2 regions of the Streptomyces sp. NPDC007896 genome follow, and region 1 is predicted to be linked to the other one. Evidence: predicted binding sites of a transcription regulator. Region 1 holds the regulator's gene; the other holds the start of a gene.
What was found. The regulator HrcA, encoded in region 1, represses chaperone genes, less so after heat shock. The targets are predictions, from matches to a motif close to TTNGCACTCNGNNNNNCNGAGTGCNAA.
Positions count from the first base shown of each region.

Region 1 (3,404 bases):
GGTCGACGAGGACGCCGAGGCGGGCGTCCGGCCCGGGCGAGAAGTCCGCCACGATCGCGGGCAGGTCGTCGACGCCCTCCAGGTACTCGACCACGACGCCCTCGATGCGCAGATCGTCTCCCCAGACCCGTTCTACCAGCTCGGCGTCGTGGCGGCCCTCCACGTAGATCCGGCCGGCACGGGCGACCCGGGCCCGCGCGCCGGGGACGGCCACCGAACCGGAGGCCGTGCGGGTGGGACGGACGGCGGTGGCGGAGGGGCGGGTGAGAGTGACCACCCGGCCCTCCAGGAGGAAGCCGCGCGGTTCCAGCGGGAACACGCGGTGCTTGCCGAAGCGGTCCTCCAGTGTCACCGTGCCCGCCTCGCAGCGGATCACCGCACCGCAGAAGCCGGTAGCCGGCTCCTCGACCACCAGGCCCGGCTCCGCCGGAACCTCCGGCACGGGCTTGGGCTTCTTCCACGGCGGAGTCAGGTCCGGAGAGTACTGGCGCATTCGGATGACGATAGGAGAAGCCCGGCGGCGCTCACCGCGACACGCCGAAATCCGACGCGTCGAAACCGGGCGTGGCGGAACCCGGCGTGGCGAATCCGGGCGTGGCGAATCCGGGCGTGGTGAATCCGGGCGTGGTGAATCCGGGCGTGGCGGAACCCGGCACGCCGAAACGCGCGGCCAACGCGTCCCGCTGGGACCGCACGAACCCGGCGTCCACGACCGCCCCGTGACCGGGCACGTACAGCGCGTCCTCCCCGCCGAGGGCGAGCAACCGGTCGAGGGCCCCGGGCCAGCGCGACGGTACGGCGTCGGGGCCCGCCTGGGGCTCGCCGGACTCCTCGACCAGGTCGCCGCAGAACACCACCGTCGGCTCGCCCGGCACCACGACCACGAGGTCGTGGGCGGTGTGGCCCGCGCCCGTCCGCACCAGCAGGACCTCGACGCCGCCGGTCAGCTCGAGATGCCAGGTGCCCCACACGTAATTCCGGGGAAGCACCAGGGTGTCCGCCGCCTCCTCCGCCGCCCGCGCGTCCAGCCCGCACCGCACCGCGTCCGCGTACAGCCCCTCGCGCCCGCACTCGTACACCTCGGCCGAGCCGCCCGCGACGAGGACCTCCGCGCCCGCGAACGCCGCCGCGCCGAAGACATGGTCGAAGTGGGGGTGGGTGAGCGCGAGGAAGGTCACACGGCGGCCGGCGAGCGTCTGCGCCTCCCCGCGCAACCGTGCGCCCTCCGCGAGGCTCGACCCCGCGTCGACGATCAGCGCCCCTCCCTCGCTCACGACCAGCCCGACCGTGCAGTCCCAGACCGGAAGCCGCCGCCGCCCGACCCGCGGCGTCAGCTCCTCCCACCCGGACTCTTCCCAAGTCACCTTCATACGCCGACGCTAGCGCTGAGGGCGTGGACGGTACGACATCGCGGGCAGGGACGGTGTGACATCACGGGACACGTCGGTGTACGTCCGTGCACCTTGCACAAGATCGCGGGGCCGCCCTTGCCGGGGCCGTACCCACCGGCCGTACACTGGGCCGGGGAATGCTGGCACTCGCACGCGCTGAGTGCCAAGCGAGGCGCCGAGGGGTCGACAGCTGGAGGTGTGCGCGATGCTCAGTGAACGCAGGCTCGAAGTGCTGCGCGCCATCGTCCAGGACTATGTCGGCACCGACGAGCCGGTCGCGGTCGGGTCCAAGGCGCTGACCGAGCGGCACCGGCTGGGGGTCTCCCCGGCCACCGTCCGCAACGACATGGCGGCCCTGGAGGACGAGGGGTACATCGCCCAGCCGCACACCAGCGCCGGGCGGATCCCCACCGACAAGGGCTACCGGCTCTTCGTCGACAAGCTCGCCGGCGTCAAGCCGATGACCGCGCCCGAGCGGCGGGCCATTCAGAACTTCCTGGACGGCGCGGTCGACCTCGACGACGTCGTCGGGCGGACGGTGCGGCTGCTCGCGCAGCTGACCCGGCAGGTCGCCGTCGTGCAGTATCCGTCGCTGACGAGATCGACCGTGCGGCACGTGGAGCTGCTCTCCCTCGCCCCTGCTCGTGTGATGCTCGTGCTGATCACGGACACCGGGCGGGTCGAGCAGCGCATGATCGACTGCCCGGCCCCGTTCGGAGAAACGTCTCTCGCGGATCTGCGGGCCCGGCTCAACAGCAGGGTCGCGGGCCGTCGCTTCGCGGACGTCCCGCAGCTCGTGCAGGACCTCCCGGACGCGTTCGAGGCGGAGGACCGGGGTACGGTCGCGACGGTGCTCTCCACTCTTCTGGAGACGCTCGTCGAGGAGACCGAGGAGCGGCTGATGATCGGCGGAACCGCCAATCTGACGCGCTTCGGACATGACTTCCCTCTCACCATCCGGCCGGTGCTCGAAGCGCTGGAGGAGCAGGTCGTGCTTCTCAAGTTGCTTGGTGAGGCCGGGGATTCGAGCATGACCGTGCGAATCGGTCACGAGAACGCGTATGAGGGACTCAACTCCACGTCCGTGGTCTCGGTCGGCTACGGTTCGGGCGGCGAGGCAGTAGCCAAACTCGGCGTGGTCGGCCCGACCCGCATGGATTACCCGGGAACGATGGGAGCGGTACGCGCAGTGGCACGGTACGTCGGACAGATCCTGGCGGAGTCGTAAGTGGCCACGGACTACTACGCCGTACTCGGCGTGCGCCGCGACGCGTCCCAGGACGAGATCAAGAAGGCATTCCGGCGGCTCGCACGCGAGCTGCACCCGGACGTCAATCCCGATCCGAAGACGCAGGAGCGGTTCAAGGAGATCAACGCCGCGTACGAGGTGTTGTCGGACCCGCAGAAGAAGCAGGTCTACGACCTCGGCGGCGACCCGCTGTCCCAGTCGGGCGGCGGCGGTGCGGGCGGCTTCGGCGCCGGTGGGTTCGGGAACTTCTCGGACATCATGGACGCCTTCTTCGGTACGGCGTCGCAGCGCGGTCCGCGGTCGCGTACGCGGCGTGGCCAGGACGCCATGATCCGGCTCGAGATCGAGCTGGACGAGGCGGCCTTCGGGACGACGAAGGACATCCAGGTCGACACGGCCGTCGTCTGCGCCACCTGCAACGGTGAGGGCGCGGCGCCGGGTACCTCGGCCCAGACCTGTGACATGTGTCGCGGGCGGGGTGAGGTGTCCCAGGTCACGCGGTCCTTCCTCGGGCAGGTCATGACCTCCCGGCCGTGTCCGCAGTGCCAGGGCTTCGGGACCGTCGTCCCGACTCCCTGCCCCGAGTGCGCCGGTGACGGGCGGGTCCGGTCGCGTCGCACGCTGACCGTCAAGATCCCCGCCGGTGTCGACAACGGCACGCGGATCCAGCTCGCGGGCGAGGGCGAGGTCGGGCCCGGTGGCGGTCCCGCCGGTGACCTCTACGTCGAGATCCACGAGCTGCCGCACTCCACCTTCCAGCGGCG
Region 1 is NZ_JBIBKX010000001.1:1,067,995-1,071,398, reverse strand. Features, by position in the region: gene ACFZDJ_RS04905 (DUF3097 domain-containing protein) at 1-493, opposite strand, end outside; partial or broken gene ACFZDJ_RS04900 (MBL fold metallo-hydrolase) at 654-1,370, opposite strand; gene hrcA (heat-inducible transcriptional repressor HrcA) at 1,597-2,619, shown strand; gene dnaJ (molecular chaperone DnaJ) at 2,620-3,404, shown strand, end outside.

Region 2 (3,404 bases), on a different contig from region 1:
CTTGCCGAGGTTGCCCTCGAGGATCTTCACGGCGTGGACGAGCGCGGAGCCACCACCGGAGACGATGCCCTCCTCGACCGCGGCGCGGGTCGCGGAGATGGCGTCCTCCAGACGGTGCTTCTTCTCCTTGAGCTCGACCTCGGTGGCGGCGCCGACCTTGATCACGCACACGCCGCCGGCCAGCTTCGCGAGGCGCTCCTGGAGCTTCTCGCGGTCCCAGTCGGAGTCGGTGTTCTCGATCTCGGCCTTGATCTGGTTGACCCGGCCGAGGACCTCCTCGGAGTTGCCGCCACCGTCGACGATGGTGGTGTCGTCCTTGGTGACGGTCACACGGCGGGCGCTGCCGAGCACGTCCAGACCGACCTGGTCGAGCTTGAGGCCGACCTCTTCGGCGATGACCTGACCACCGGTGAGGGTGGCGATGTCGCCGAGCATGGCCTTGCGGCGGTCGCCGAAGCCGGGGGCCTTCACGGCGACGGCGTTGAACGTGCCGCGGATCTTGTTCACGACCAGGGTCGACAGGGCCTCGCCCTCGACGTCCTCGGCGATGATCAGCAGCGGCCGGGAGGCGTTGGACTGGATGACCTTCTCCAGCAGCGGCAGCAGGTCCTGGATGGAGCTGATCTTGCCCTGGTGGATGAGGATGTACGGGTCGTCGAGGACGGCCTCCATACGCTCCTGGTCGGACACCATGTACGGCGACAGGTAGCCCTTGTCGAAGGCCATGCCCTCGGTGAAGTCCAGCTCCAGGCCGAAGGTGTTGGACTCCTCGACGGTGATGACACCGTCCTTGCCGACCTTGTCCATCGCCTCGGCGATGAGCTCGCCGACCTGCGGGTCCTGGGCGGACAGCGCGGCGACGGCGGCGATGTCCGACTTCTCCTCGATCGGGCGCGCGGTGGCGAGGAGCTCGTCCGAGACCGCCTTGACGGCCGCGTCGATGCCCTTCTTCAGCAGCGCCGGGGAGGCACCCGCGGCGACGTTCTTCAGGCCCTCGCGGACGAGCGCCTGGGCCAGCACGGTGGCGGTGGTCGTACCGTCACCCGCGATGTCGTTGGTCTTGGTCGCCACCTCCTTCACCAGCTGGGCGCCGAGGTTCTCGTACGGGTCGTCGAGCTCGACCTCGCGGGCGATGGTGACACCGTCGTTGGTGATGGTGGGTGCGCCGAACTTCTTGTCGATGACGACGTTGCGGCCCTTGGGGCCGATCGTCACCTTGACCGTGTCGGCAAGCTTGTTGACGCCGCGCTCGAGGGCGCGACGGGCGTCCTCGTCGAACTTCAGGATCTTCGCCATGGGAGCGATTCAGCCCTCTCGGAAAACTGGGGTGAACGAACCGCGCCCCCGACGCCCGGCTGGTTATGGTCGCGGGGGCCAGGGGCGCAGTTCACTGCAAAACTGGGTCAAACGGTGAAGCTCGGCGAACTACTTCTCGATGATCGCGAGCACGTCGCGAGCCGAGAGGACGAGGTACTCCTCGCCGTTGTACTTCACCTCGGTGCCGCCGTACTTGCTGTACAGCACGATGTCGCCGGTGCTGACGTCGAGCGGCAGGCGCTCGCCGTTCTCGAAGCGGCCCGGGCCCACGGCGAGGACGACGCCCTCCTGGGGCTTCTCCTTCGCGGTGTCCGGGATGACCAGGCCGGAAGCCGTGGTCTGCTCGGCGTCCAGCGGCTGGACCACAACACGGTCCTCGAGCGGCTTGATGGCAACCTTGGAGCTGGTGGTCGTCACGATCCGACCTCCCCCTTCGGAGATCTCACGGGGTTAACTGTCTGAGGTGGCGACCAGGTGGATCCGTCGTCGCGGGTGCCGGACCTGCCCGTCGCTATTGGCACTCTCCAGGGGGGAGTGCCAGGGCCGAGACTATGACCGCGATTAGCACTCGGTCAAGCGGAGTGCCAAAGCGTGCGGCGTGGCGTGGGGTTTTGGGGCACCCTGCGCGCGTGTCGGCGTCCCCCAGACGAATGGTCAGAGGTAGTTCTCCAGGCGTGCCGGTGTGAGGCCCTCCGCCTGGATGCGTCGCAGGAGTCTGACCGTCGCCTCCGTGAGGTTGGGCTCCTCGAAGCCGGTGAGGATGTCACCCGCTCGCAAACGGTGGGCGTCGGGCTCCCGGCCGAGGACGACGGCCACGACCCCGCAGTCGGCGGCGGCGTGCAGCGTGGTGGTGTCGTAGGCGCCGTAGGGGGGACGGAAGAGCCGGGGGCGGATGCCGAAGCGGGCCTTGAGCTTCTCCTGCTGGCCGCAGATCTCGGCCCGCTGGCCCGCGTACGGCAGTCCGCGCAGCGAGGCGTGGTGGAGGGTGTGGTTCTGCACGCTCGCGCCGACCGTCCGCAGTTGGGCGAAGTGCCCGTACCCCGGCCCGACGACACTGTCCGTGAGGAACATGCTGACCGGCAGCCGCAGTTCACGGACCATGTCGACGAACCGCGGATCGCGCTCGGCACCGTCGTCGTACGTCAGGAAGACCACTTTGTCGTGGGTGGGTACGCGACCCACGACGGGAGCCAGTCCCGGCTCCGCGCCGCGGAGGGCGGGCCGGGCGGGCCGCTGCGGCGGGGCGGCGAGCGGGGTGGGCAGCCCCCAGTGGCGGTACATCGCCGGGGTCGGCCCGTTCGGCCTGGACCTGCGCACCTCCTGCGCGGCCTTCTTGCCCAGCCGTTCGATCGGGTCGACGGACTGGGCACAGCCGGTGCAGCCGGTCAGGAGCGCCGCGGTGAGCGCCCCCGCGACCAGCGCCCGCGTTCTCACAGGTAGTCCTCCAGCCGTGCCACCGCGTACCCCTTGTCGGTGACCAGCTTCAGGAAGCGGCGGATCATGTCGGGCATGGTGCCGTCCCAGTCCTCTTTGCCGCGGAAGTGGGTGAGGACGATGTCGCCGGGGTGCAGGTCGCGGTCCCAGTCGCGGTACTCCCAGTGGTCGACGAAGACCTCCTCGTCCCAGATGGGCGCGTACTTGATGCCGCAGGACTTGGCGGCGCGCAGGGTGTCCTGGTTGTAGTTGCCGTAGGGCGGCCTGAAAACCTTCGGGCGCTTGCCGAACTGCTTCTCCATGACGTCCTGCATGCCGCAGATCTCCTGCCGCTGCTCCTCGTACGACAGCCCGGGCAGGTAGGGGTGGGTGAGGGTGTGGTTGTTGAGGGTGACGCCCTGGTCGCGCATCTTGCGGAAGTACCCGTAGTCGTCCTTGACCAGGTAGTTGCTCAGGAAGGCGGTGTACGGGATCTTCAGGTCGCTCATCATCCTGAGGAACGCGGGGTCCTTCTCGGAGCCGTCGTCGATGGTGAGGAAGACGACTTTGTCCTTGGTGGGGACGGTCGTGAAGACAGGCGGCAGTCCGAGCTCTTCCTGATCGGTGACCTCGAAGCCGTCGCGGGGTCCGATGACCGGCTTCCTCGCCGGGGG
Region 2 is NZ_JBIBKX010000011.1:323,493-326,896, reverse strand. Features, by position in the region: gene groL (chaperonin GroEL) at 1-1,296, opposite strand, end outside; gene groES (co-chaperone GroES) at 1,426-1,734, opposite strand; gene ACFZDJ_RS33025 (polysaccharide deacetylase family protein) at 1,972-2,751, opposite strand; gene ACFZDJ_RS33020 (polysaccharide deacetylase family protein) at 2,748-3,404, opposite strand, start outside.
Region 2: a site for HrcA is predicted at 1,879-1,905, ahead of groES (co-chaperone GroES). Genes of this name have one in related genera too.